DNA from 2 places in the Streptomyces sp. NPDC050439 genome. Region 2 is predicted to be linked to the other one. Evidence: riboswitches for the same ligand, from Rfam matches in the RefSeq annotation. Region 2 holds a riboswitch; the other holds the start of a gene.
The links. Region 2 has a riboswitch for S-adenosylmethionine ahead of thrC (threonine synthase). Riboswitches for the same ligand answer to the same signal wherever they lie in the genome.

Region 1 (14,553 bases), on a different contig from region 2:
GGGACCGCCCGGTCGGCGAGGGCCGCGTACTCGCGCAGCGTCGTCTTCTCCCGCTCGCCGCGCCCCACGCCGAGCACGAGGCTGTGAGCGCCCCGTACGGACGTCACGGGCCCCTGGTCCCAGAGTTGCTGCGTGGCCTTCTTCGCGGGCCGCTCAGCGACGACGTACCACCGCTCGTCGCGCTTCTGGAGCGTGAGCGAGCGCGAGGTGATGAGCGGCTCGCTGTCGTAGCCCTTGATGCGGTACCGCAGGTCGGCGGTCACGGTGGCGCGCGCGCCGCTGCGCCGGAACCCGGTCAGGCGGTACTCCCAGGACTCCAGCGGGACCTCGCGCAGGTTGTCGTAGGCGGCGGTCCCGGCGCCGCTGCCCGTCGCGCGGTACGCCTTCGCGTCCCGGTCGAGCACCGCATCCGCCCGCCGGTCGAGCAGCCTGCGCACGTCGCCGGGCGCGGCATCGGGCGCCGAGGGACCGCCGCACCCGACGAGCAGGGCGACACACATCCCAAGGACCCACGACCCACGCCCGCGACCAGCCACGTTTCAGATCGTAAGGGCAGCGGGCCGCCGACCGCCGGTCAGATCCGCGTCACCGACGAGACCGGCATCATCCCGACCGGGTCGTAGCGCACGGGAGCGCCGGGGTAGGGCGCGTGCACGACCTGGCCATTGCCCATGTACATCCCGATGTGGCTGGCGTCGTCGCGGTAGGCGACCAGGTCACCGGGTTGCGCCTGCGCCAGGGGCACCTGACGCCCCGCGTACCGCTGGGCCTGCGAGGTGCGCGGCAGGCCCACGCCCGCCTGCGCGTACGACCACTGGGTGAGCCCCGAGCAGTCGAAGCCGGAGGGGCCGTTGGCGCCCCACACGTAGGGCTTGCCGATGGCCGACCTGGCCGCCGCGATGGCGGCCGCGGCCCGCGACGAGGCCGGCCCGGCGCTCCCGAGGTCCGGCATCTCGTCACGTCCCGAGCGCGATGACCTGTCGTACGCCTCACGGTCCCGCGAGGACAGCGAGTTCAGGAGCCGCCGGGCCTTGGCGAGCTTGTGTTCGACGGCTCGCTTCTGGCGGGCCACGGCGGTGCGGCTCTTCTCCAGCTCGGCGAGCTTGTGTCCGGCCTCCGTGCGCTCCTGGGCAAGGCTGCGCTGGGCCCGCTGCAGATCGGTCAGTTCACCGGCCTGCCGGGCGCTGATGCGGTCGAGTGTGGCCGCCCTGTCCAGGTAGCCGTCCGGGTCGGAGGAGAGCATCAGGGCCAGGGAGGGGTCGATGCCGCCCGAGCGGTACTGCGCCCCGGCGAGCGAACCGAGCGCGCCGCGCATCGTGTTGATGCGCTCCTGGCCGCGGGCGACGCTGTCCTTGGCCCGCTCGACCTGCCCGCGCAGGGTGTCCGCGCGCTCGTCGGCCTTGTTGTACGCCTCGGTGGCCTTCTCTGCCTGCTCGAAGAGGCGGTCCACCTTGGCCTTGGTGGTCGCCGGGGTGTCCTGCGGTGCGGCGCCCGCCGGTGCGGCGAAGGCGGCCGCGGCGGTCGCCGCGGCGGCTGACAGGACGGTTACGCGCGTGCTCCGGTCCAGACCGGACAGCGCGGGACGACGATGGGACCCCACGGGAAGCCGCTCTCCCTCCGCATGACGGACCCCCGGGCGAACCGGGGGAAAGTCCCCCGATCCGTCGGGGGAATGGGCGCGAGAGTAGCCGTGGGATCACGTCACGGCCAAAGACCCCGCCGTGCACACAACGTGACGCCCCGCCGGAGACGCAGGTCACCGACGGGGCGTGGGGTCAGCGTGAGTTGCCGGAATTCGCCCGTTTGGGCGGCACTCCGGTCGTTTCAGATGCGGACGCCGAACTGGAAGGAGCCGATGGTCGACATCGACTCGTAGCGCACCACGGCGCCCGGCTTCGGGGCGTGCAGCACCTGGCCGTTGCCCGCGTACAGACCGACGTGCGCGAGGCTGTTGAAGAACACCAGGTCGCCGGGCTTGAGCTCGCCTCGGCCGATCTTCGGCCCGTCGTTCTGCTGGGTGTACGTGGTCCGGGTGATCTGCACACCGGCCTGGTTGTACGCCCACTGCGTGAGGCCGGAGCAGTCGTAGGAGTTGGGGCCGCTGCCGCCGGAGACGTACGGCTTGCCGATCTGCGTGGCGGCGGCGCTCAGGGCGGCCTGGCCGCGCTGCGAGGCCGGGGCCTCCTTGCCGAGGTCCACACGGTCGCCGGCGTCGCGGCTCGCGCGCTGCTCCTTGGCGGCGAGCTCCTGCTTCTCCTTGGCGGTCAGCGTGTTGAGCAGCTTCTGGGCGGCGCCGAGCTTGCTCTGGACTTCCTTCTTCTTCTTGCCCAGTTCCTTGCGCGTGTCGGCGAGGTCCTTGAGCTTGTCGGACGCCTCCTTGCGCTCCTGCGCGAGGGTCCGCTGCTTCTCCTGGACCTTCTTGAGCGCCTCGACCTGCTGACTGCTCAACTGGTCCATGGCGGACGCCTTGTCGAGGTAGTCGTCCGGGTCGGAGGAGAGGAACAGCTGGACGGAGGGGTCGATGCCGCCGGAGCGGTACTGCGCGCTGGCCATCGAACCGAGGCCGCCGCGAAGGTCGTTGAGGTCCTCCTGGCCGCGGGCCACCTTGTCCTGAAGCTCGCCGATCTCCTTCTCGAGCTTCTCCTGCTTCTCCTTGGCGCCGTTGTAGCGGTCGGTGGCCCGGCCCGCGTCCTCGTAGAGCTTGTCGACCTTGGACTTGACCTCGTCCTTGCTCGGCTTCTCGCTCGGCGTCGCGTTGGCCGCCTGGGAGGTGAGTGCGACGGCAGCGGCGGCGGTGGCGGTGAGCACGGTCACGCGCGCGCGGCTCGGCTGCTTGGGTCGACGGTGGGACGCCACGAAGGCGGCTCCTTCTTCCTCCAGCCGCCTACCGAGGACCGGTCGGCGGGTACCACCGCTGTCACCCCGGATGGGTGATCAACCGAGCGGAGGTTCGAGGCGAGACCCTAGTGACCTTCTTGTGATCAGTTCAAATCCTGACCGGCAAAAAGTCGGGTGCGGGAGGCATATTTTACCGATAACGCACAGCCGGTGATGATCTCTTGACGCTACGTCGCGTCACCTGGGCCTCAATTCGGGCATAGGGAACAGGAGTTACGTGCACGCCTTTAGGAGTGCGAAACCGGCGTACGCCGGGCGTGCGAAAACGGCGCGCGTCAGCCGCGCGAGAGCCGCTTCAGAAGCACGGCCGAAGCAACGGGCCGCGCACCCGCCTTCGCGATCCCGTCGGCCACTTCGCGGTCGGTCGACACGACGACCACGGGGCGCCCGGGAGGCTCGGCGCGCACCAGCTGGCGGATCAGTTCGTCCGCGGTGACGCCCGCCTTGGAGAACAGCACCCGCACCCCGCGCGGCGGCGCGAGCAGCACGGGCGCGGCGAGTTCGGCCCCGTCGAAGACGCAGGTCATCTCGGCGCCGGTCTGCGCGGCGAGCTGCGAGAGCGAGCCGAGAAGGCGCAGCCGCTGCTTCTCCAGGGGCATCGTCGGATAGCCGGTCTTGGTGACGTTGTAGCCGTCCACGACCATGTGCGCCTGCGGCAGCGCGAGCAGTTGGTCGATGATCGCCGGGTCGTTCTCGGAGAGCGCCCGCGCGGCGATGTCCTTCGGCGTCATCCGTCCCGGCTCGACCGCGTCCACGGTCTCGGCGGGCCGCACGGAGACGGGCGGCAGGGCCAGTTCGCGGCGCAGCCCCTGGGCGGACTCAAGGACCGTGTCGAGCAGCAGCCGTACCCGCATGTCCTCGACGCTGCGGCCCTCGCGCGCCGCCCTGCGGCTGGCCTCCAGGGCGGCCTCGGTCTCGCTGAGCCGGGCCTTGAGCCGCCGGCCCTCGCTCTCGGCGGCGGACAGCTGCGCCTGGCCGTCGGCGCGTGCCGCGTCGTGCTCGGCGGCGGCCTTGCGCAGGGCCGCCTCGCCGCGCTTGACGTCGCTGAGAGCGCCGCGCAGCTTGCGATGCATCGATTCGGCTTCCTTCTTCGCCGACTCGAGTTCCGTGCGCAGCCGCTCGGTCTCGGCCTTCGTCTGGCCGCGGGCCGCCGCGAGTTCCTCGCGCAGCCGTTCGAGCTCGGCCCGGGTTTCGTCGTCGACGCGCTCGGCGTCCGCCCGCAGGGCCTCCTCACCCGCGGCGGTCACCAGCTTCACCCAGCCGGTGGGACGCAGCACATAGGCCGCGGCCGCCACATCGAGGGGGTCCGCGGCCGGGGGCGGTGAGCCCGCGTCCAGGGCGCCGGTGAGCTCGGGCTGCGCCTCTCTGAGACGTTCGCCGATGCGCTGCCGGAAGAGCGCGTCGCCCTCCAGGGCCGCCGCCATCGCGTTGCCCGCGAACTTCGTGCGCCGGGTCGGCGTGAAGCGGGCGTACTGCCGCAGCTGTGCGGGCAGTTCGCTGACCGTGAGCCCGCCGAAGCCGTCCGAGACGATCTGGACGACTCTTCGGCGCACTCCGTCGGGCAGCGGACGGTCGAGCACCTCAGCGGCGCCGTCGTCCGGCTCCCCGCTCGCGCTCTCCACCATCCGTCACCCCACTAGCTGTGCGGGGCCCGCTCCGTCAGGAGCCGGCACCCGGCCTGTCCACGAGTTCCACCTGGTCCACCGCGTTGCACCAACGGCAGCGCACCGACTCGATGGTCTCACTGACCACCTCGCGTTCCTCGATGTTCGACTCACCGGCCAGGTCGAGGTGCACATATTCGACGACCTTCGAACTGCGGGTCACGTCGAAGCGCGTGAGGTTGCCGCAGAGCTGGCAGCGCCACCTGGTCGTGTCGGTCGGCAGAGGAACCGTCATCGTGGCTGTTCGCTTTCCTTCGGAATTCCATGGTGCGTGGTGCCCGTAACCCTAAGGCCTGTAAGGGTCTCCATGCGGCGGCCTCCCACGCGGCGGGGCGCTCTGTACGGTTTGCTGCCCTTACGTCATGCTCTGTTCATGATCAGGACTTGGGGTACGACGGCGGGCCGCATGCTCAGGGGGCAGTCCGCCCCGGTGACGTACGGCCTGATCGCCGCCTGCTGTCTGGTCTTCGTGATCTCGCCGGTGTCCGGGCTCAATCCCGCGTACGGCACCGGAGACGAGGTGCTCGCCGCCCAGCAGGCCTACTTCGAGCGCTGGGGCGTGATCCCCTCCGAGTTGTTCAGCGGCGCGGCGCGGCCCCTGCTCGCCCCCGCCACCGCGCTCTTCGTGCACGGCAGCTGGCTGCATCTCCTGGGCAACATGCTCTTCCTCTTCGTCTTCGGGGCGATGGCCGAGGAACGGATGGGGCACGTCCAGTTCGCGCTCTTCTATCTCGGCTGCGGCTATCTCGCCCTGTTCGCCTACGCCGTCGCGCACGCGGACTCCGACCAGACCCTGGTGGGCGCCTCGGGGGCGATCTCCGCGGTGCTCGGCGCCTTCCTGAGCCTCTTCCCGAAGGCGCGGGTCACCAGTCTCTTCCCGTTCCTCTTCTTCCTGCCGCTGCGGTTCCCGGCGTGGGTGGTGCTGCCGTTCTGGGTGGTGCTGCAGTGGCTCGCGGCCTGGCAGGGCGCGGCGGGCCCGGGGGTCGCGTATCTGGCGCATCTGGTCGGGTTCTCGCTCGGCTTTCTGTACGCGTGGGTGCGCTACAGGAGAATGAGGAGGCGGGCTCGGAGCGCCTCCTTGGAAGGGCGGGGGCGGGAGACGGGAGGGCTAGAGTGAAGAGGCCAGCACCGGCTACCGAGGGAGACAGTCAGCCGTGATCACCGCGATCGTGCTCATCAAGACCAGCGTGGACCGGATCCCGGAGATCGCCGAGTCGATCGCCGCCCTCGACTGCGTCAGTGAGGTCTTCTCCGTGACCGGCACGTACGACCTGATCGCCATGGTGCGCGTCTCGCGCCACGACGACCTGGCCGATGTCATCCCCGGCAAGATCAGCAAGATCCCCGGCGTGGAGGGGACGGACACGCACGTCGCGTTCCGCACGTACTCGCAGCACGACCTGGAGGCGGCGTTCGCGATCGGCCTCGACTCCTGAGGCTTCCGGTCCCGGGTCACCCGTCGTCCGCCGCACGAGCCGGATGAGGGTTTCTTCATCTGCGGCTCATGCTTCTGACGCGCTACGCCCCGCACGCTCACCCTCATGGTCTTCTCCCACCGCATGGCCGCTCTGGCCGCCGTCGTGGCGATCCCCCTCGGCATCGCCGCGACCAGCTACGCCCTGACCGACAGCCCCGAGCCGCCGAAGGCCCCGCCCAAGGTGGAGTTGGAGAGCGGTTCGCCGTCCTCAGCCCCCTCTTCGTCCTCTTCCTCCTCGCCGTCAGGGAAGCCCGCCACGCCCCGGGCGACGCCCAGCGACGAGACGGTGTCCCCGCCGCCGGTGAGCGAGAATTCCACGGGCGATGACGATGACGACGGCAACGAAGGCAGCGGACAGGGCGACAACGACGACGACGGTCCCGGTGACGACGGCTGAGCGCCCGCACCGCTGGATATCCGCCCGTGTCCGCATCCTGCTCTGGCTGCTCGTGGTGATGGCCGTCGCGCTCACCGCCGTCGCGGCCACCACGCGTTCCGTCCTGCTGCGCGACGTCGACCACCGCATCGACCGGCTGCTCGCACAGGAGACCGGAGAGTTCACCAACCTCGCCCGGGAAGGCGTCGACCCGCACACGGGCCGGAAGTTCACCGCTCCCGATCCCCTCCTGCGGCTCTTCCTCTCCCGGCAGTACGCCGACCCCGACGAGGAGCTGCTCGGCCTCGTCGGCCGCTCCGGCAAGCCGCCCGCCAAGAAGGAACAGGCACGCGAGCAGCGGATAGATCATCCGCTCGCCGAGGACCCCACCGCGCTGCGCACGGTCTTCGACTCCCCCGACGCGACCGGCACACTGCACCGCGACCGAGGTGAGGTCCGCTGGGCCAAGGTGGAGATCGCGGCGAGCGCCGGACATCCGGCGGCCGCGTTCGTCGTCGCCTTCCACCCGGAGGGCGAACAGGCCAAGGCGGGCGACGTGTTCACGATGCTGCTCGCCATCTCCGGGGTCGCCCTCCTGATGACGACCGGCATCGGCTGGGCGGTCGCCGGCCGCATCCTCAAGCCCGTACGCCTGGTGCGGACGACCGCCGCGCAGCTCACCGAGCAGGATCTGACCCGGCGCATCCCGGTGCAGGGCAGGGACGACATCGCCGCGCTCGCCGAGACCTTCAACGGCATGCTCGACCGCCTGGAGCGCGCGTTCGCCGCCCAGCGCGAGTTCGTCGACGACGCGGGGCACGAGCTGCGCACGCCCATCACCATCGTGCGCGGCCACCTGGAGCTGATGGGCGACGACCCGGGAGAACGGGAGGAGACGGTCCGGATCGTCATGGAGGAACTGGACCGGATGAGCCGCATCGTCGAGGACCTCCTGCTCCTCGCCAAGTCCGAGCGGCCCGACTTCGTCACCCCGCAGCCGGTGCAGCTGGCCGAGCTGACCGCGGACGTCTTCGTCAAGGCACGGGCACTCGGCGACCGGGACTGGCGGCTCGCCGAAGTGGCCGAAGGAGAGACCGGTCTCGACCCGCAGCGCATCACCCAGGCGATGGTGCAGCTCGCCCAGAACGCCGTCCAGCACACCGTCCCGGGCCAGCGCATCGGCATCGGCTCACGCAGCGCGGGGGGCCGCGTCGAGTTGTACGTCGCCGACAGCGGACCCGGCGTCCAGGCACAGGACGCCGCGGTGATCTTCGAGCGCTTCCGGCGCGGCACCGCCCGCCGCGGTGCCCGCGCCACCGGCGCCGGACTCGGCCTCGCCATCGTGCGGGCGATCGCCGAAGGACACGGCGGCCAGGTCGAGCTGCGGCCCACGGAAGGCGGCGGCGCCACCTTCGTACTCGACCTGCGAGAACAGGAAGCGGGACTGACATGAACCGGATTCTCATCGTCGAGGACGAGGAGCGCATCGCCTCCTTCGTCGAGAAGGGCCTGCGCGCCAACGGCTTCACCACCAGCGTCGTCGGCGACGGCGACGCCGCCTACGACTACGCCCTGACCGGCGGCTTCGACCTGGTCGTCCTGGACATCGGCCTGCCCGGCAAAGACGGCTTCACGGTCCTGCGGCAGTTGCGCGAGGCCCGCGTGACCACACCGGTCATCGTGCTGACCGCGCGCGACTCGGTCCGCGACACCGTGGCGGGCCTGGAAGGCGGCGCGGACGACTGGATGACCAAGCCGTTCCGCTTCGAGGAACTCCTCGCGCGGGTCCGCCTCAGACTGCGTACGGCGGCGGGTGCCCCGGAGGTGACGGTGCTGCGCGGCGGGGACCTGACGCTGGACCTGCGCACGCGCAGGGCGCGCTCGGGTGAACGGACGGTGGATCTGACGGCACGTGAGTTCGTGCTGCTCGAACTCTTCCTGCGCCATCCGGGGCAGGTGCTCTCGCGGGAGCAGATCCTTTCGCACGTGTGGGGGTACGACTTCGACCCCGGGTCCAACATCGTCGACGTGTACGTCCGGGCGCTGCGCAAGAAGCTGGGCGCGCAGCGCGTGGAGACGGTACGCGGGATGGGGTACCGCCTACCGGGGTAATGAGTGGCCTCCCGGGTGAATTTCCTTTCATCCACGGCTCATTGAGGACTCACGGCCGGGCCCGAGGCTCAGTGCGTGACCCTGAATCCCCGCCAAGCCATCACTCTCTGCGTCGCGCTGAGCCTGTGCGCGCTGCTCCTGGTGCCGGGCAACTTCCCCGGCCTGAGCGGCGACGCACGCCTCACCCTCGGCGTGTTCGCCCTGGCGACCTGTGCGTGGATCAGCACCCCGATCGACGACACGTACATCGCGCTGGGCGCCGGGCTCGCGCTCACCGCGACCGGGGTGATCAGCAGCGACACGCTCTTCGGCACCCTCGGTGACGAGACGGTCTGGCTGCTGATCTGCGCCTTCGTGCTGGCGGCCGCGGTCGCCCGCAGCGGTCTCGCGGGCCGGGCCGCGGCCTTTCTCGTCAGCGGAGCGCGCACCGTACGGCAGTTGACTCATCTGACGACGGCCGCCCTGGTCGTGACGGCCTTCGCGGTGCCCGCCACATCGGGCCGCGCCGCGCTCGCTCTGCCGGTCTTCCTGGCGCTCGCCAAGGTCCTCGCCGACCGCAGGCGCCTCGTGGTGATGCTGGCGCTGCTGTTCCCGACCGTGATCCTGCTCTCCGCGGTCGCGACCCTGATCGGCGCGGGCGCGCATCTGATCACGGTGTCCGTGCTGTGGGAGGCCACCGGCGAGCGGATCGGCTTCACGCAGTGGATGCTGCTCGGTCTTCCGCTCGCCGTCGCCTCGTCCCATCTGGCGGCGGAGGCCGTCCTGTTGACGACGACGCGGCGGGAGGACCGCAAGGGCCCGGTGCACATCACCGTCGAGCAGCTCCAGGAGCACAGCGAGCAGCCGGTCACCGGGGCCTGGGAGCCCGCCGAGACCCGCTGCGCGCTCCTCCTCGCCACGGTCGTCGCCCTGTGGTGCAGCGAGCCGCTGCACCAAGTACCGCCCGCCGTCGTCGCGTTGATCGGCGCGGTCGTCGCCTCGTCCCCCGCGCTTGGCACCGTACGCCTCAAGGACGCGCTGAAGACCGTGCCCTGGGCGCTGCTGCTCTTCATGGCGGCGACGATGGCGATGGGTGTCGCGCTCGCCGAGTCGGGGGCGGCGAAGTGGCTGGTGGGCGGGGTCCCCCTCGATGTGCCGCCCTGGCTCTTCCTGGCCCTCGTGGTGGCGGTCAGCACGGCCGCCCACCTGGTCCTGCAGTCCCGTTCGGCCCGCTCGTCCGTCCTGGTCCCGCTGGTCGTCGCGGCGGCCGTCGGCGCGGGCGTCAACCCGGTCGCCGCCGCGCTCGCCTCCACGGCGGCCGCCGGCTTCTGCCACACCCTGCCCGCCTCGGCGAAGCCCGTCACGCTCTTCGCCGACATCCCGGGCACCCCCACCTACACCCGGCGCGACCTGCTGCGCCTCTCCGCGGTCCTGGCACCGCTGACCGCCGCCCTCGTCCTGCTCTTCGCCGTGGCGCTCTGGCCGCTGCTCGGCGTACCCGTCCGCTGATCCCGCCCTTGAACCCACTCTGGAGACCCACGTGCTGACCCACTTCGCCATCGCCCCTAGCGGTTTCAAGGAGTCTCTGTCCGCGCAGTCCGCGGCCGAGGCCATCGCCGAAGGAGTACGCCGCGTCGTCCCGCACGCCGAGACCGATCTGATCCCGTTGGTGGACGGCGGCGAGGGCACCGCGCGCGCCCTGGCCGCCTCGGGCGGCGGCCGTCTGGTCGCGCTGCCCGCCACCGGGCCCGTCGGCCAGCGGATCGGCACGCACTTCGCGCTGCTCCCGGACGGCACGGCGGTGGTGGAGATGGCGGCCGTGGCCGGGCTCTCGCTGGTCCCCCGCGATCTGCGCGACCCGGGCGCCACGACGACGTACGGCGTCGGGGAACTGATCGGCGCCGCCCTGGACGCGGGCGCCCGCCGCATCCTGGTGGGCTGCGGCGACTCCGGCACGTCGGACGGGGGCGCGGGGGCGCTTCAGGCACTCGGCGCCCGGCTCCTGGACGCGGACGGCTGGGAACTGCCGCGTGGCGGGCGGGAGTTGACCCGGCTGAGCCGCATCGACCCCACGGGCCTCGACCCCCGCCTGCGGGACACCGAGATCCGCGTCGCCTGCAACCCCTTCAACGTCCTGACCGGCGAGCGCGGCGTCGCCCGCGTCTTCGGCCCCCAGAAGGGCGCCACGCCCGCCCAGGTCGAACAGCTGGCGGCGGGCCTCGAACACTGGGCGCACGTCCTGACCCGCGACCTGCGTGCCACCGGGGACCTCGCCCTCGGCCCCGGCACCGGCGCGTCCGGCGGCCTGGGAGCCGGCCTCGCGGCCCTCGGCGCCCAGCTGCTCCCCCGCTTCGACGTCCTCCTGGACCACCTGGACCTGAACGCGCGCCTGGCCCGCGCCGACCTCGTCGTCACCGCCGAGGGCGCCCTCGACCACCAGACGCCCCGCGGCAAGGTCCCCGCCGAAGTGGCACGCCGCGCGAAGCGGTTCGGCCGCCCGGTGCTGGTCCTGGCGGGCACCATCGGCCAGGGCGCCCATCACGTACGGGCGGAGGGCGTGGACGCCTACAGCGCGATTCTGCCCGCGCCGGTCTCGCTCACCGAAGCGCTCGGCCGCGGCGGCGAATTCCTCACCGACGCTACCGAGCGCGCCCTGCGGATGATCGTCCTGGGATCACGCCTGAAGGGACGGGCCAAGGCTCAGGCGGCGTTGGTGTCCGGCACGCAACGCCCGTCCTCGGTGCGGTAGTTCCAGCGCGCGCCGTCCGCCACGAGCTCCTTGACGGCGCGCACGAAGCGCTCCACGTGCTCGTCGGGGGTGCCCGCGCCGAAGCTGACGCGGATGGCGTTCAGCGACTTCTCGCCGGGCGCGGCCTCGGGCGCCCCGCACTCGCCCTGGGTCTGCGGGTCGCTGCCGAGGAGGGTGCGCACCAGCGGGTGGGCGCAGAAGAGGCCGTCGCGCACGCCGATGCCGTACTCGGCGGAGAGCGCGGCGGCGAAGTGCGAGCTGTTCCAGCCGTCGACGACGAAGGAGATGACGCCGACGCGCGGCGCGTCGTCGCCGAAGAGCGAGAGCACCTTCACCGCGGGCACCTCGGCGAGGCCCTCGCGCACCTTCGCGATGAGGTGACGCTCACGGGCGACGAGCTCGTCGAAGCCCGCCTCGGTGAGCGCCTTGCAGGCGGCGGCGATGGAGTACACGCCGATGACGTTCGGCGAGCCGGCCTCGTGCCGCGCGGCGGTGTCGTGCCACTCGACGTCCACGCCGCCGTCGGTACGCCGCGCGACCTTCCGCGAGGCGCCGCCGCCGGCGAGGTACGGCTCGGCCGCCTTCAGCCAGTCGGAGCGGCCCGCGAGGACGCCGGAGCCGAAGGGCGCGTACAGCTTGTGGCCGGAGAAGGCGACCCAGTCGACGTCGAGCTCGCTGATGGAGACCGGGTGGTGCGGCGCGAGCTGCGCGGCGTCCAGGACGATGCGGGCGCCGTGCGCGTGGGCGGCGGCGGCGAGCTCCTTGACCGGCCACAGCTCACCGGTGACGTTCGAGGCGCCGGTCACGCAGACCAGGGCGGGCCCGTAGGGATCGCGGTCGGCGAGGGCGCGCTCCAGGGTGGCGACGGCTTGGTCGGCGGTGCGCGGGGCGTTGAGGTACGTCACGCGGGCGTCGCGCCACGGGAGCAGCGAGGCGTGGTGCTCGGTCTCGAAGACGAAGACCTGGCAGTCGGCGGGCAGCGCGGCGGCGAGCAGGTTGAGCGAGTCGGTGGTCGAACGGGTGAAGACGACCTGGTCGTCCTCGCGGCAGCCGAGGAACTCCGCGACGGTGACCCGGCTGTTCTCGAAGAGGTCGGTGGAGAGCTGCGAGAGGTAGCCGGCACCGCGGTGCACGCTGCCGTAGTACGGCGCGTAGGCGGCCACGTCGTCCCACACCCGCTGCAGGGCCGGGGCGCTGGCCGCGTAGTCGAGCGCCGCGTAGGTCACCTCGCCGCCGGTGACGAGCGGCACGGTGACGTCACGGCCGAGCACCGGAAGCGGCGCGGCACAGCAGGGGTCGGCGGACTCGGCGGAGGCGGCTTCGGTGGTGGCGACGATGCGTGCGGACATGGCGAACTCCCGTGGGAAGGCAGGCGAGTTCACTGCGAGAGCGCGCATACGGCGCCGCAGTGACGAAGAGAAAAAGGGGTGCGGAAAAGGGGCCGGAAAGCCCTATCGCATTCGCTTGCTCACGAGACTGCTCCCTTGAGGACCAGGACCCCAGGGTTGTTCGCAGGGGTCCGCGCTTGCCATGGACCTTGCTGTCCACGGCCTGGTCTTCACCCGGGGCACCCCGCCACGGACGGAGGGTTGCCGGACAGCGAGCCGGGGCCTAATCGCTGTCACTCATGACCTGCGCAGCATCTTGCCACACGATCTTCCCGGTGCCCACCGCAGTCCGGAATACGGACTGCGGTGTGCGCCACATTCACCGGTTGCTGGCCGCCACCCACAGCTCGAGGGCCTTCTTCGCCGACCCGGAGTCGATCGACTCCGCCGCCTTCGCGATGCCGGCGCCGATCTGTTCCACCAGGGTCCCCTCGCCCGGCGAGAGGGCCACCAGGGCCGCCGCCGTGTTGAGCAGGACGGCGTCCCGCACAGGGCCCTGCTCGCCGTCCAGGAGGCGCAGCGCCACCTCGGCGTTGTACGAGGCGTCGGCGCCCCGCAGCGCCTCGACGGGGACGAGGTCGATGCCCACGTCCCGCGGGTCGAAGGCCTCCTCGCGCACGGCTCCGTCCCGCACCACCCAGACCCGCGACGTCGCCGTGGTCGTCAGCTCGTCGAGACCGTCGTCGCCGCGGAAGACCAGGGAGGAGTTGCCGCGCTCGGCGAAGACCCCGGCCACGATCGGCGCCATCCTCGGGTCGGCGACGCCGACCGCCTGGGCGCGCACCCTGGCCGGGTTGGTGAGCGGACCCAGCGCGTTGAAGACGGTCCGGATGCCCAACTGGCTGCGCGCCGCTCCCGCGTGCCGCAGCGCCGGGTGGAACTTCACGGCGAAGCAGAAGGTGATCCCGGCTTCCTCGGCCACCTCGACGACCCGCTTCAGCGGCAGCTCCAGGTTCACCCCGAGCTTCTCCAGGACGTCGGAGGCACCCGAGGCACTGGAGGCCGCGCGGTTGCCGTGCTTGACGACCTTCGCGCCCGCGCCAGCGGCCACGATCGCGGACATCGTGGAGATGTTGACGGTCTTGGCGCCGTCACCGCCGGTGCCGACGATGTCGACGGTCCGCCCCGGCACCTCGATCACGTTGGCGTGCTCGTACATCGTGCGGACGAGGCCGGAGATCTCCTCCACGGTCTCGCCCTTGGCCCGCAGCGCGACGACGAAGCCGGCGATCTGCGCGTCGGTCGCCTCGCCCCGCATGATGCGGTCCATGGCCCAGGCCGTGTCCTCGGTGCTCTGGTCACGTCCTTCGAGCAGTCCGTTCAGCACACCCGGCCAGGAACGGGCCGCCGCGGTGTTGCCTCCTGCGGGGGTCACAGCGCTCATCTGCCGCTCCTGGGTTCGTCTAGACACGGGACAGGAACACCTTATCCAGCCCGGGGGACGGCAAAGAGCCCCGTCCATGCAGTGGAACGCATGGACGGGGCTCTCGCCGTGGCGACCTTGTCAGAGTCTCAGGTGATCAGTGGTGACCGTGGCCGCTGGTGATCTCCTTGTACTCCTCGGTGGTGGGCTTGGGGATCTGGTTGTCCTCCCCGTAGTAGCCCTTGCTGAGCTTGGCCCGGAGCTTCTGCGAACCGGACACCTTGCGCTCGACGCCGTTCTCGTCGACCCCGGGGCCGATCTCGAGCGGCGCGTACTGCTCGTGCGCGGTGAGCGTGTGCAGCTGCTCCTGGTTGAGCGGCTCGTGGACCTCGATGAACTCACCGTGCGGCAGGCGCTTGATGATGCCCGACTCGCGGCCGTGCAAGACCTTCTCCTTGTCACGCCGCTGCAGACCCAGGCAGATCCGCTTGGTGATGATGAAGGCGAGGACCGGTGCCACGAAGAAGGCGATGCGCACGAACCAGGT
Region 2 (14,553 bases):
TTCTCGTACCTCTCGCCGCTCCTGACGGACGTCGCGGGCCTCGACGAGGGCTGGGTGCCGACCGTGCTCGGCCTCTTCGGGCTCGGCGCCCTCATCGGTACGGCGATCGGCGGCCGCGTCGCCGACGCGCACCTCTTCGGCGTCATGCTGAGCGGCGCCGCGGCCTCCACCGTCTTCCTCGTCGCCCTCGCCCTCTTCTCCGGCACGACGGCCGTCGCGGTGACCCTCTCCTTCCTCCTCGGCGTCTCCGCCTTCTACACGGCCCCCGCCCTCAACGCCCGCATGTTCAACGTCGCGGGCGCCGCCCCCACCCTCGCGGGCGCGACCACGACGGCGGCGTTCAACCTGGGCAACACCGGCGGCCCCTGGCTCGGCGGCACGGTCATCGACCTGGACCTGGGTTACGCCTCGACGGCGTGGGCGGGCGCGGCGATGACGGCGGTGGCGATCGTCGCGGTGACGGTGTCCCTGCGACTGCACCGCAAGACACCCAGCCGCGTGATCACGACGTCCCCGGCCGAACCCGAGGCAGAAGCCGAAGTCCCCCATCCCGCCTCCGCGCCCTCACTCCAGAGGCCGTAGGAACCGTCGCTCGTAGCGCCGGATGCACTGCGTCCGGCGCGCGAGCTCGACGGCCTCCTGGCACTCGGGGTCAGTCGCGCTCTCGGCGCGGTAACGCTCGTACTCGGCGAGGCCCGGGAAGGAGAACAGGGCGTACGCGATGTCGCTGTCGCCCTCGCTGGGCAGGAAATAGCCGTGGTGGTCGCCGCCGAGGCGGTTGACCAGGACGACCCAACGGCGGCCGTACTCCTCGAAGTCGGCGATGCGGTCGGGGTCGATCTCGTACTTCAGATGAACCGTGATCATGCGGCTCACCCTAGGCTCGCCCCGCGTAGCGCCGCGGGCCTTTAATCGCGCCGCCCGCCTTTAAGCGGGCCTCCCCTTGGGCCTCCGCAACCCCGCATCCGTAAGCCTGCGCACAAGCTCCTTGGAGCCGATCTCGACCGCGCCCGCGCGCACCGCTTCCTCGTAACGGTGCGAGGGCAGGTCGTAGTGGTCGCGCTCGAAGGCGCGCGCGGGGGCGCCGATGCCTGCCGCGAACGCGTGCAGTTCCTCGTACGAGACGTCGCTGACCAGGTGCGACCACATGCGGCCGTGCCCCGGCCAGGTCGGCGGGTCGATGTAGACCGTCACGCCGGATCGCCCGTCAGGCCGCCCACCGGCGCCACCACCACGCCCGCCTTGCCGCACACCCAGTGCGGATCGGGACCCAACTCCGGCTCCACGTCCAGCGCGTGCGGGTCGCCCGAGCCGCACACCGGGCAGAGCGGCCAGCGGCCGTAGCGCTCCAGGAGCGCGTCCTGGACGTCCTGGGCGACGAGGCCCGCGACGTAGTCGACGCCCTCCGGCCACTGCTCTACCCACCAGCGGCGGTGCGCCACCGACTCCTCGACCAGCGAGACGACCTCGGCCTGGGCGACCTCGCGGGTCACGAGGTCGGCGAGGACAAGTGCACGAGCGGCGTGCAGCGCCTGCTCCAGAGGGTCGATCGCGTCCATGCAGCCATTGTCCACCCCACGCGCAACCCGCCGAAGATCCACCCGAGACCGTGAGACGAGATCGGGACCAAAGGGGTCTTGACCCATCCGGGGTCCGAAAATATCTTTCAAGCGTGACCAATGACGTGAAGGAAATTTTCGCGGGCGCGGCGCCCCCCGCCCCGGCCGCCCTCGCGGCCAAGGTGCGGACCCTCGCCCCGTCCATGACCCGCTCCATGCAGCTGGTCGCCGAAGCCGTCGCCGGCGACCCCGCGGGCTGCGCGGCCCTCACGGTCACCGGCCTCGCCGAGCTCACCGGGACCAGCGAGGCCACCGTGGTCCGCACCGCCCGCCTCCTCGGCTACCCCGGCTACCGCGACCTGCGGCTCGCCCTCGCCGGACTCGCCGCCCAGCAGCAGTCGGGCCGCGCGCCCGCCGTCACCGCCGACATCGCCGTGGACGACCCGATCGCGGACGTCGTGGCGAAGCTGGCGTACGACGAGCAGCAGACCCTCGCCGACACCGCGGGCGGCCTCGACACCGTCCAGCTCGGCGCCGCCGTCGCCGCGCTCGCCGTCGCGCCCCGCACCGAGATCTACGGCGTCGCCGCATCCGGCCTCGTCGCCCAGGACCTCGCGCAGAAGCTTCTTCGCATCGGCCACATCGCGCACGCGCACTCCGACCCGCACCTGGCCGTCACGAACGCCGTCACCCTGCACTCCAAGGACGTGGCCATCGCGATCACGCACTCCGGGTCGACCGGAGACGTCATCGAGCCGCTGCGGGTCGCCTTCGAGCGCGGGGCGACGACCATCGCGATCACCGGACGCCCCGGCAGCCCCGTCTCGCAGTACGCGGATCACATACTGACCACCTCCACCGCCCGCGAGAGCGAGCTCAGGCCCGCCGCGATGTCCTCCCGCACGAGCCAGCTGCTCGTCGTGGACTGCCTGTTCGTGGGTGTCGCCCAGCGCACGTACGAGACCGCGGCCCCCGCGCTCGCCGCCTCGTACGAAGCCCTCGCGCACCGGCACAGCCCGCGCGGCGGCACCCGCTGAGCCCCACTCCCGGCAGCACCCGTACCCACCCCCCTCGCCGCACACGAAAGAGCCGCACCTCATGACCTCCACGACCGACGCCACGGACTCCCCCGCCCCCGGAAGCGGGCCCGGGGCCTCGTACGGCGAACTCCGCGCCCAGCTGGACACGCTCACCACGGAGGCGTTCCGGCCCGAGCTCTCCGAGATCGACCGGCTGCCCACGTCGGAGATCGCGAAGATCATGAACGGCGAGGACGCCACCGTCCCCGCGGCCGTCGCCGAGCAGCTCCCGGCCATCGCCGCCGCCATCGACGGCACCGCCGAGCGCATGGCCCGCGGCGGCCGGCTCATCTACGCGGGCGCGGGAACGGCGGGGCGGCTCGGGGTGCTCGACGCCTCCGAGTGCCCGCCCACCTTCAACACCGACCCGGCCGAGGTCGTCGGCCTCATCGCGGGCGGCCCGAGCGCCATGGTCACGGCGGTCGAGGGCGCGGAGGACAGCAAGGAGCTCGCGGCCGAGGACCTGGACGGGCTTCGGCTCACCGCGGACGACGTGGTCGTCGGTGTCTCGGCGTCCGGCCGCACCCCGTACGCGATCGGCGCGGTCGAGTACGCACGCACCCGCTGCGGCGCGCTCACCATCGGCCTCTCCTGCAACGCGGACAGCGCGCTCGCGGCGGCGGCCGACCACGGCATCGAGGTCGTCGTGGGCCCCGAGCTCCTCACCGGCTCCACCCGCCTGAAGGCGGGCACGGCCCAGAAGCTCGTCCTCAACATGCTGTCGACGATCACGATGATCCGCCTCGGCAAGACCTACGGAAACCTGATGGTGGACGTACGCGCGTCGAACGAGAAGCTGCGCGCCCGCTCGCGCCGGATCGTCTCCCTCGCCACCGGCGCGTCCGACGAGGAGATCGAGGCCGCGCTCGCCGCCACCGACGGGGAGGTGAAGAACGCCATCCTCACCATCCTCGGCGGGGTGGACGGCCCCACCGCGGCCGACCTCCTCGCCTCATCGGACGGCCACTTGAGGGCAGCCCTCGACAACTCACGCTCGCCCCGCACCCCCCGTACCACCTGACTGACTTCCCCCCAGCCGCTGGAAGAACAGCGCCACCCGCACGCACAGCAAGGCACCCCGCACCATGGCAACTGACAAGAACCGCGCCACAGCCGCCGCGATCCTCCCCCTCGTCGGCGGCGCCCAGAACGTCACGTCCATCGCCCACTGCATGACGCGCCTGCGCCTGAGCCTGGCCGACCGTTCGCTGGTCGACGACGAGGCGCTGAAGGCGCTGCCCGCCGTGATGGGCGTGGTCGAGGACGACACGTACCAGATCGTGCTCGGACCGGGCACGGTCGCCCGCGTCACGCCGGAGTTCGAGGCCTTGGTGGCGGAAGCCGGGGCTGCGCCCGCCCCGGAACCCACCCGCACCGCCGATGAACTGGCGGAACAGGGTGCGGCGATGCGGGCGGCCCGCAAGGAGAAGAACGCAACCCCCTTCAAGCTCTTCCTGCGCCGCATCGCGAACATCTTCGTGCCGCTGATCCCGGCCCTCATCGGCTGCGGCATCATCGCGGGCATCAACGGCCTCCTGATCAACCTGGAGTGGCTGCCGGGCATCACCCCGGCGCTCGCGGCGATCGCCTCCGGGTTCATGGCGCTGATCGCGGTGTTCGTGGGCTTCAACACGGCGAAGGAGTTCGGCGGTACGCCGATCCTGGGCGGCGCGGTCGCGGCGATCATCGTGTACGCGGGTGTCGCGAACATCGAGGCGTTCGGCCAGAAGCTGTCGCCCGGACAGGGCGGCGTACTCGGCGCGCTCGGTGCGGCGGTCCTCGCCACGTACATCGAGAAGTGGTGCAGGCGCTGGGTCCCGGAGGCCCTGGACGTCCTCGTGACCCCCACCGTCACGGTCCTCCTGTCCGGCCTGGTCACGATCTTCGGCCTGATGTTCCTGGCGGGCGAGGTCTCGACGGGCATCGGCACGGCGGCGAACTGGCTCCTGGACAACACGGGCGCGTTCGCGGGCCTGGTCCTGGGCGGCCTGTTCCTCCCCCTCGTCATGCTCGGCCTGCACCAGGCGCTCATCCCCATTCACACCACGCTCATCGAGCAGCAGGGCTTCACGGTCCTCCTGCCCATCCTGGCGATGGCGGGCGCGGGCCAGGTGGGCTGCGCGATCGCGGTCTACAAGCGCCTGCGCCACAACACCTCGATCCGTACGACGATCAAGTCCGCGCTCCCCGCGGGCTTCCTGGGAGTCGGCGAACCCCTCATCTACGGTGTCTCGCTCCCCCTCGGCCGCCCGTTCATCACGGCGTGCGTGGGCGGCGCGGCGGGCGGCGCGTTCATCGGCTTCTTCTCGATGATCGGCGACAAGGTCGGCTCCACGGCGATCGGCCCGTCGGGCTGGGCCCTCTTCCCGCTCCTCGACGGCAACCAGGGCCTTGGCCTGACGATCGCGATCTACGGCGGCGGCCTCCTCGTCGGCTACCTCGTGGGCTTCTTCGCGACGTACTTCTTCGGCTTCAGCAAGCAGATGCTGGTCGAGCTGAACGTCGACACGACGGCCCACGAACAGGTCGTCGCGGCCTCCTCCGGCACGGCACCCGAGCCGACGACCCCGGAGGCGGAGCCGGCCAAGGTCTGACCCGCGTGCGCGTCCGCCGCGGCGAGTTGTCCGCGGACTTCCCCGGGATTGTCCGTGATCCGTAACGGACTCGGCCCCGGTGCATCCTCCCGCCCCCGTACCTCGTCCTGCCAGGTGCCGCGCGTGACCGGGGAGCGGCGAGGGACTGGACGCAAAGGGGCGGACGATGGCGCGGCACAGCGGCGGGCGGGGCTGGTACGGCAAGTTGATCGGGGCGGCGCTCGGCGTGACGCTTCTCGCCACCGGCGCAGGGGTGTGGAGCGCACAGGCCGGCACCTCGGAGGGAGCACCGGCGGCCAAGAAGCCCGGCGCCGTGAAGCCGGTCTCGGCGACCATCGCGCACGCCTCGGAGAAGGGGAAGCAGGGCGTCAACCTCACCATCGACGACGGCCCCGACCCCAAGTGGACCCCTCAAGTACTCGACGTGCTGCGGGAGTACGACGTGAAGGCCACGTTCTGCATGGTCGGGACGCAGGCCGAGGCCCACCCCGACATGGTCAAGAAGGTCGTCGCCGCCGGGCACCGCCTCTGCGACCACTCGGTGTCGCACGACACCGGCATGGACAAGGACTCCAAGGCCTACCAGTCCCGGCAGATCCTCGACGCCGAACGCATGATCACCAAGGCGTCCGGCGGCGTACGTCCGATGTACTACCGGGCCCCCGGCGGCGCTTTCACCCCGTACAGCCGCAAGCTCGCCGCCGACCGGGGCATGCGCCCGCTGGGCTGGAACGTGGACACCAAGGACTTCGAGCGCCCCGGCACGGACGCCATCGTGGCCACGGTCCAGCGAGAGCTGCCCAACGGGCCGACCCTCCTCTTCCACGACGCGGGCGGCGACCGCACCCAGACCGTCGAGTCCCTGCGCACGCTCCTCCCCCAACTCAAGCAGCAGGGCTACACGTTCGGCTTCCCGGTGCGGTGACGCCGATTGCAGGAAATTCCCGCGGGCACGCCGCGCTGACGGCACGCCCCCGGGATTTTCCTGCACTGGCCGCCGACAACAGCACCCCCGTTCACGGCAACTGCCCCTCCCGGTTCAACTGCCGCACCCGCGCCCGCAGCACGTCCCCCGACGGACCGGCTGCTTCGCGACATACTTCCGTCGCCGAGGCGCCCCGAAGCTGACCGAGTTGAGCGCCGGTGAGCCCGCTGTTCCGCCGGCAGCCGGGGATCCCCGTCGAGGCCACCCGCAGGGCCTGCACTCCGCCGGCGCGGCGCACGCAAAAGCGGACAACTCCGGGCTGTCCGAAAGGGCCGTGCCCCCCGTGCGGAAGACCGGGACCGGCTTCCCGCGGCTACCCCTGGTGCCCAAGATGACACCGACCGTCATTGAAGCGGCACGACCGGAGGGGACCGTTCATGACCGAGTCCAACGAGCGCAACCAGCCCAACGAGGCGCACGCGACCGAAGAGCTGCAGATCGCCGAGGCCCTGGGCGCCGCCGCGAACATCACCCTGGCCCCCGGCCCCCGGGAGGTCTCCGAGGCCGCTCCCGCCCCCGACCAGGAGTGGACGCTGCCGGAGGGCAGGGCCTGGGTGTATCTCGCCGACCCGGGGCGGGGGCTCACCAAGCCGGTGATCCTCGCCGACGGCTTCAACACCGGGCCGAGTGACCTCGACTTCCTCTGGGTGGGCCTGGAGCGGGGCCAGTACGCGCTCATCAGCGAGCTGCGGGCGCGCGGCAGGGACGTCATCCTGCTCGGCTTCGACGAGCGCAGCGCCTCGATCCTGGACAACGCCAGGGCCGCACGGTCGGCGATCCAGGAGGCCATCGCGCGGCGCGCGGGCGACCACCCTCTGACCGTCGGCGGCTTCAGCATGGGCGGCCTCGTCACGCGGTACGCGCTCGCCAAGATGGAGCACGAGAGCGTCGACCACGAGACCGAGCTGTATTTCTCGTACGACAGTCCGCACCGCGGTGCCTGGATTCCGATCGCCCTGCAATCGTTCGCGCACTACATCCGGCGGCTCAACGCGGCGTTCTCGAACCAGATGAACAGCCCGGCCGCGCGTCAGCTCCTGTGGCAGCACATCGCGGAGTGGAACGACACCCCGGCGACCGACAAGGAGCGCGTCGAGTTCCTCGCCGAGCTGGCGCGGGTCGGCGGCTGGCCCAGTCGCCCGCGGAAGATCGGCGTCGCCAACGGCGTGCGCACCGGCGTGGCCAACGGCATCGGCCCCGGCGAACGGGCCTTCCACGGCAGGGGCCTGGCCATCACCGGCACCCACCTCTACACGCAGCCCGCGGGCGAGGAGAAGCTCGTCGCGCAGCTCCGGGTGGTGACCCTGCGCAAGCCGCAGATCCACACCTCGGGCCTGCCCGAGATCGACGGCGCCCCCGGCGGCACCCTGGAGGGCTTCGGCATCCTGGCCGACGAGCTGAACAAGATCCCCGCGATCATCGGCCTCGGCTCCGAGGCCACGATCCGCGAGCACTGCTTCGTCCCCTCCGTGAGCGCGGTCGCCCTGCGGGACATCGACACCCAGGAGAAACTGCACGACCCGTTCCCGGAGCAGTCCGAGGACAGCGAACTGGACGAGTACCTCTGCGCCACCCACAACGAGGGCCACACCCTGATCACCCAGGAACTGTGCACCTGGCTCCTGGACCGCCTGCCGTAACTCCCGCTCGATGAACGCGAGAACGCCCGAGGGCGGCACCCCTTCGTGAGAAGGAGTGCCGCCCTCGGTTCGCGTGAAGCGATGAACCGCAGATCAACCAGAGGTCGATCAGAAGTCCATGTCACCGCCCGGCATGCCGCCGCCGGCCGGGGCAGCGCCCGCCTTCTCCGGCTTGTCGGCGATGACGGCCTCGGTGGTGAGGAACAGCGCGGCGATCGACGCGGCGTTCTGCAGGGCAGAGCGCGTGACCTTCGCCGGGTCGAGGATGCCCTCGGCGATCATGTCCACGTACTCACCGGTCGCGGCGTTGAGGCCGTGACCGACGGTGAGGTTGCGGACCTTCTCGACGACGACGCCACCCTCAAGGCCGGCGTTGACCGCGATCTGCTTCAGCGGGGCCTCCAGGGCCAGCTTCACAGCGGCGGCACCGGTGGCCTCGTCACCCTCGAGCTCAAGCTTCTCGAAGACAGCGGCGGCCTGGATGAGCGCCACGCCACCACCGGCGACGATGCCCTCTTCGACGGCGGCCTTCGCGTTGCGAACGGCGTCCTCGATGCGGTGCTTGCGCTCCTTGAGCTCGACCTCGGTCGCGGCACCGGCCTTGATGACCGCAACACCGCCGGCGAGCTTCGCCAGGCGCTCCTGCAGCTTCTCGCGGTCGTAGTCGCTGTCCGAGTTCTCGATCTCGGCGCGGATCTGGTTGACGCGACCCTGGACCTGGTCGCTGTCGCCCGAACCGTCGACGATCGTGGTCTCGTCCTTGGTGATGACGACCTTGCGGGCGCGGCCGAGCAGGTCGAGACCGGCGTTCTCCAGCTTGAGGCCGACCTCCTCGGAGATGACGGTGCCACCGGTGAGGATGGCGATGTCGCCGAGCATGGCCTTGCGGCGGTCACCGAAGCCCGGGGCCTTGACGGCGACGGACTTGAAGGTGCCACGGATCTTGTTGACGACCAGGGTCGACAGGGCCTCGCCCTCGACGTCCTCGGCGATGATCAGCAGCGGCTTGCCGGACTGCATGACCTTCTCAAGGAGCGGAAGGAGGTCCTTCACGTTCGAGATCTTCGAGTTCACGATCAGGATGTACGGGTCGTCGAGCGACGCCTCCATACGCTCCATGTCCGTGGCGAAGTACGCCGAGATGTAGCCCTTGTCGAAGCGCATGCCCTCGGTGAGCTCAAGCTCGAGCCCGAAGGTCTGCGACTCCTCGACGGTGATGACGCCTTCCTTGCCGACCTTGTCCATCGCCTCGGCGATGAGCTCGCCGATCTGCGTGTCGGCGGCGGAGATGGAGGCGGTCGAAGCGATCTGCTCCTTGGTCTCCACGTCCTTGGCCTGCTCGAGCAGGGCGCCGGAGACGGCCTCGACGGCCTTCTCGATGCCGCGCTTGAGGGCCATCGGGTTGGCACCGGCGGCCACGTTGCGAAGGCCCTCGCGGACCAGCGCCTGGGCCAGGACGGTCGCGGTCGTCGTGCCGTCACCGGCGACGTCGTCCGTCTTCTTCGCGACCTCCTTGACCAGCTCGGCGCCGATCTTCTCGTACGGGTCCTCGAGCTCGATCTCCTTGGCGATGGAAACACCATCGTTGGTGATCGTGGGGGCACCCCACTTCTTCTCGAGGACGACGTTGCGACCCTTGGGGCCCAGGGTCACCTTGACGGCGTCGGCGAGCTGGTTCATGCCGCGCTCGAGGCCGCGCCGTGCCTCCTCGTCGAACGCGATGATCTTGGCCATGTGAAGTGGTCCTCCCGGACAGGGGTGGCATGCTTCCGGATCGCGCCAGCGCCCGCGACGGACGGCCTGCAAGCCTTGTGGTTCCTTGCCCCACCCGGCCTGCGGGCCTCACCGACCCGATCCAAGTTCTGTCACTCTCACTCGGAGAGTGCTAAGCCCAATGATTAGCACTCGACCCCTACGAGTGCAAGCGCCTCTTACGGATCCCCGACGTACGAGGGGGCGCGCGGCCAGGAGCGCGCGGCGGACGCACGAGGGGCCCGCACCCCTGTCGGGATGCGGGCCCCTCGTCACTCGCTAAGTTCGCTGGCCGATCGCGCCGAGATCAGACGGCGAGCTTGACCATGTCCGCCTGCGGACCCTTCTGGCCCTGCGAGATCTCGAACTCCACTCGCTGACCTTCTTCAAGGGTGCGGTAGCCGTCCATCTGAATCGCGCTGTAGTGGACGAAAACATCCGCACCACCGTCGACCGCGATGAAGCCGTACCCCTTCTCCGCGTTGAACCACTTGACGGTGCCCTGAGCCATGCCTAACTCCCCTATTACTGGCCCTTGCACGGACCCGCACTTCGCGGACCCGGGTCAGACCTCACCCCCCCAATGGGTTGTGGAGGCGTGCGCCGGAACGCGTCGACCGCGGCTGAATGTATCTGTCCAACTGCCCTCTGCAACAGGTCAATCGGACGAGAATTCTGGGCACGCCTGATCGGTAATATGCGGAGAATTCACCGGAGTTCAGGGCAAGTCGGGCCAGGCAAATGCCACGAGAAGGGCAAATGGGCAGTGCACTTTGGCTACTTCTTGTCGCCCTCGGGGCGACTTCGTATATGCGCTCGGCACAAACGGGGAAGCTCGCTTCCCAACTGTACCGCGCTCAACCACATGGAATTGCCCCCTCCGTTTCTCTCGCGGAGGGGGCAAACCCGATTACGCAGGGTATTTCAATTAAGAATCAACCACCGGCGACGGCGGGGATGATCGAGACGCCGGCGCCGTCCGGCGTCGCGGTCTCCAGCCCCTGCTCGAAGCGGACGTCGTCGTCGTTCACGTAGACGTTCACGAAGCGCCGCAGCTTGCCCTGGTCGTCCAGGACACGGGCGGCGATACCGGCGTGGTTCTTCTCCAGGTCGGCGATGACCTCGGAGAGGTTCGCCCCCTCGGCGGCGACCTCGGACTGACCGCCGGTGTAGGTGCGAAGAATGGTGGGGATGCGGACGTTGACGCTCATGGGATTCACCTCTTGATACGGGGAGGAAGCGCCCCTGCAAGGGGCGCGGGGAACTGCGCGAGGACGGACCACGACCGCCGGCCGGGGACGGCGATCAGGCCCTACGGCGGCTAACCGGCAAGACCAGCGGAGCGAAACGCCTCAAGGCTGGGCTTGATCGTCGCGGTCGCCTGAGACGTCTCCGCAACGGCATCAAGAGTCTTGAGCCCGTCACCCGTGTTCAACACCACCGTGGTCAACGCCGGGTCAATGAGCCCCGCCTCAAGAAGCTTCTTCGTGACGCCCACCGTCACACCACCGGCGGTCTCCGCGAAGATCCCCTCGGTCCGGGCGAGCAGCTTGATCGCATCGACGACCTGCTCGTCGTTCACGTCCTCCACCGCACCGCCCGTGCGACGCGCGATGTCCAGGACGTACGGCCCGTCCGCGGGGTTGCCGATGGCGAGCGACTTGGCGATGGTGTTCGGCTTCTGCGGACGCACGACGTCGTGACCGGCCTTGAAGGCGGTGGACACCGGCGAACAGCCCTCGGCCTGCGCACCGAAGATCTTGTAGGGCTTGTCCTCGACCAGCCCCAGCTTGATGAGCTCCTTCAGACCCTTGTCGATCTTCGTGAGCTGCGAGCCGGACGCGATCGGGATGACCAGCTGGTCGGGCAGGACCCATCCCAGCTGCTCGCAGATCTCGTACGCGAGGGTCTTGGAGCCCTCGCCGTAGTACGGCCGCAGGTTCACGTTCACGAAGCCCCAGCCCTCGCCCAGCGGGTCGCCGATGAGCTCGGAGCAGAAGCGGTTCACGTCGTCGTAGTTGCCCTCGATGCCGACGAGCTCGCCGCCGTAGACCGCGGCCATGACGACCTTGCCCTGCTCCAGGTCGTGCGGGATGAACACGCAGGAGCGGAAGCCGGCGCGGGCCGCGGCGGCGCCGACGGCACCCGCGAGGTTGCCGGTGGAGGAGCAGGAGAGCGTGGTGAAGCCGAAGGCGCGCGCGGCCTCGATGGCCTGGGCGACGACGCGGTCCTTGAAGGAGTGCGTCGGGTTGCCGGAGTCGTCCTTGACGAACAGCTTGCCCTGCTCGACGCCGAGCTCACGGGCGAGGTTGTCCGCCTTGACGAGCTTGGTCCAGCCGGGGTTGATGTTCGGCTTCTCGGCGACGTCCGCCGGGACGGGCAGCAGCGGGGCGTAGCGCCAGATGTTGTCCGGGCCGGACTCGATCTGCTTGCGGAGTGCCTCGGGGTCACCGGTCGGCAGGTCGTACGCCACTTCGAGCGGGCCGAAACAGGCCTGACAGGCGAAGATCGGGCCGAGGGCGTAGAGCTCGCCGCACTCGCGGCAAGAGAGGCCCGATGCGGGGCCGAGGTCCACGGAACCCGTGGTGGAAGGGGTGGTGTCGTTCGTTGCGACAGTCTGCGCAGCCATGGAGGCGAGGCCCTTTCTCCTCATCTTCCCCGCGACGAATTTCGCCGCGAGACGGAATTGGCACCTTCCCCACCGAGACCTCGCGTGCGCGGTCGGCGGGATGGTTGCCGGGGCTTCAACGGGCCGTATCCCTCTGCCCCTCTGGATGAGCGGTATGGCGCCGGGGGCTTCAGGGGCCCCAGGGCATTTGTCGCGCGATGACCCCGGCATGCGATGGTCATCGGCGTTGTTCAAGACTGTAACCGACGGCCTGGACCCTTGAGATAGTCGTCCGAACCGCGAGATGGATCACACGTAGGCCACACACAGGAGGAGCCACCCGTGCTGGAAGAGGCCGAGCGCTGGCTGACCAGGCGTTCCTGGTCCGTTGCCGACCGTCCGCTCAGCGCACTCGTCGCCGCCAAGCGGGCGTCGGGGGCCTCGGTGAGTGTCGTCCTGCCCGCGCTCGACGAGGAGGGGACGGTCGGCGGGATCGTCGCCGAGATCCGCCGTGAGCTGGTCGAGAAGGCCGCTCTCGTCGACGAGCTCGTGGTGATCGACTCCGGCTCGAAGGACCGTACGGCGGAGGTCGCGCGGAGGGCGGGCGCGCGGGTCGTGCACCGGGACGTGATCCTGCCGCGTATCCCGGCCGTGCCCGGCAAGGGCGAGGTCATGTGGCGCTCGCTCCTGGTGACCGGCGGTGACATCGTCGCGTTCGTCGACGCGGACCTGAGGGAGTTCTCGGCGGACTTCGTCACCGGCACGGTGGGCCCGCTCCTGACCGACCCCGACGTGCACTTCGTGAAGGCGATGTACGACCGCCCGCTGGGTGAGACCGCGGGCCAGGGCGGCCGGGTGACCGAGCTGATGGCGCGCCCGCTGCTCAACATGCACTGGCCCCAACTGGCGGGCTTCGTACAGCCGTTGGGCGGCGAGTACGCGGCGCGCAGGTCCCTCCTTGAGCGACTGCCGTTCCCGGTCGGTTACGGGGTGGAGCTGGGCCTGCTCGTGGACGCGCTGCACACCGTGGGACTCGACGCGCTCGCGCAGGTCGACGTCGGGGTGCGCAAGCACCGGCACCAGGACGGGCAGGCGCTCGGCCGGATGGCGGCGGCGATCTACCGGACGGCGCAGCTGCGGCTCGCGCGCGGCCATCTCGTACGGCCCGAGCTCACCCAGTTCGAACGGGGCGCGCAGGGGTTCGAGCCGCGGACCCATTCGGTGGACACCGAGGAGCGCCCGCCGATGTGCGGCATCGCGGAGTACACGGCTCGCCGCGTGGCGTAACCACTCCAAGCCGGGCATTTTGTCTACATTCCCCACTTATGTGGGTCAGACAAGTAATGGGAAGCGCGCTACGCGTCGGTGCCGTGGCCTTGGCGACGGCCACCCTCTCGGCAGGAGCAGTCGGCGCGGCCGGCGCGTCCGGCGCCGTGGCGGATCTCGACACCGGGCCGAGGATCAGCCACCACACCGACGACATCGCCCGATGGGCGCAGGCGCGGCCCGCGCCGCCGGAGCGACAGGGCGCGCCCGTGCGCCGGGAGGGCCCCCGGGGGGAGCTGGCCAAGGCGGGCAGCGACTCGGACACGATGCTGTACGCGGGTCTTGCGATCTCCCTGTGCGCGCTGGGAGCGCTGGCGGTGGCGGCCGCGAGGAGCAGGCGCGACTAGGTTCGACAAGGGCCCTTCGGACGTGTTTGAGGCCCCGCCCCAGGGGCTAGGTTCGCCTCATGGTCTCCGAGCACGCCTCCGCCCAGGTCCTCGTCGCGTCCAACCGCGGCCCCGTCACGTACGCCCTGGAGGAGAACGGGGACCTGACGGCCAAGCGGGGCGGCGGCGGGCTCGTCTCCGGGCTCAGCGCGATCGGCGGCTCGGACGGCGACGACGCGGCCCTGTGGGTCTGCGCGGCGCTGGGCGACGGCGACCGGGAGGCCGTGCGGCGCGGGGTGGGCGAGCCCGGGGTCCGGATGCTCGACATCGACCCCCAGGTGCACGCCGACGCGTACAACGGCATCGCGAACTCGGTGCTGTGGTTCGTCCACCACATGCTCTACCAGACGCCGCTCGAACCGGCCTTCGGCCCGGAGTTCCGGGCCCAGTGGGCGTCGTACGAGACCTACAACCGGGCCTTCGCCGAGGCGCTCGCGGAGAGCGCCGGAGCGGACGCGGCGGTCCTCGTCCAGGACTACCACCTGGCGCTGGTGCCGGGGATGCTGCGCGAGCTGCGCCCCGACCTGCGCATCGGCCACTTCTCGCACACGCCGTGGGCGCCGGTGGACTACTTCCGGATGCTGCCGGACGACATCGCGGAGCAGCTCCTTCGCGGCATCCTGG

Region 1: it holds a riboswitch for S-adenosylmethionine, as region 2 does, so the genes downstream of both, AB0I66_RS15200 (aminotransferase class V-fold PLP-dependent enzyme) here and thrC (threonine synthase) in region 2, are expected to answer to the same signal.

Annotation. Positions count from the first base shown of each region.
Region 1 covers NZ_JBFAJT010000003.1:468,410-482,962, forward strand. Annotated here, with positions in the region: gene AB0I66_RS15140 (hypothetical protein) at 1-500, opposite strand, end outside; gene AB0I66_RS15145 (NlpC/P60 family protein) at 575-1,600, opposite strand; gene AB0I66_RS15150 (NlpC/P60 family protein) at 1,825-2,856, opposite strand; gene AB0I66_RS15155 (NYN domain-containing protein) at 3,174-4,523, opposite strand; gene AB0I66_RS15160 (hypothetical protein) at 4,558-4,797, opposite strand; gene AB0I66_RS15165 (rhomboid family intramembrane serine protease) at 4,936-5,679, shown strand; gene AB0I66_RS15170 (Lrp/AsnC ligand binding domain-containing protein) at 5,717-5,998, shown strand; gene AB0I66_RS15175 (small secreted hydrophilic protein) at 6,104-6,436, shown strand; gene AB0I66_RS15180 (ATP-binding protein) at 6,369-7,868, shown strand; gene AB0I66_RS15185 (response regulator transcription factor) at 7,865-8,527, shown strand; gene AB0I66_RS15190 (SLC13 family permease) at 8,603-10,015, shown strand; gene AB0I66_RS15195 (glycerate kinase) at 10,047-11,255, shown strand; gene AB0I66_RS15200 (aminotransferase class V-fold PLP-dependent enzyme) at 11,207-12,604, opposite strand; SAM riboswitch class IV at 12,772-12,888, opposite strand; gene trpD (anthranilate phosphoribosyltransferase) at 12,963-14,027, opposite strand; gene AB0I66_RS15210 (cytochrome bc complex cytochrome b subunit) at 14,164-14,553, opposite strand, start outside.
Region 2 covers NZ_JBFAJT010000009.1:467,752-482,304, forward strand. Annotated here, with positions in the region: gene AB0I66_RS34500 (Cmx/CmrA family chloramphenicol efflux MFS transporter) at 1-582, shown strand, start outside; gene AB0I66_RS34505 (NIPSNAP family protein) at 565-867, opposite strand; gene AB0I66_RS34510 (DUF4031 domain-containing protein) at 928-1,194, opposite strand; gene AB0I66_RS34515 (hypothetical protein) at 1,191-1,559, opposite strand; gene AB0I66_RS34520 (MurR/RpiR family transcriptional regulator) at 1,673-2,596, shown strand; gene murQ (N-acetylmuramic acid 6-phosphate etherase) at 2,658-3,659, shown strand; gene AB0I66_RS34530 (PTS transporter subunit EIIC) at 3,724-5,232, shown strand; gene AB0I66_RS34535 (polysaccharide deacetylase family protein) at 5,399-6,157, shown strand; gene AB0I66_RS34540 (hypothetical protein) at 6,595-7,857, shown strand; gene groL (chaperonin GroEL) at 7,966-9,591, opposite strand; gene AB0I66_RS34550 (cold-shock protein) at 9,917-10,120, opposite strand; gene AB0I66_RS34555 (MoaD/ThiS family protein) at 10,545-10,820, opposite strand; gene thrC (threonine synthase) at 10,931-12,238, opposite strand; SAM riboswitch class I at 12,256-12,390, opposite strand; gene AB0I66_RS34565 (glucosyl-3-phosphoglycerate synthase) at 12,560-13,504, shown strand; gene AB0I66_RS34570 (hypothetical protein) at 13,588-13,890, shown strand; gene AB0I66_RS34575 (trehalose-6-phosphate synthase) at 13,950-14,553, shown strand, end outside.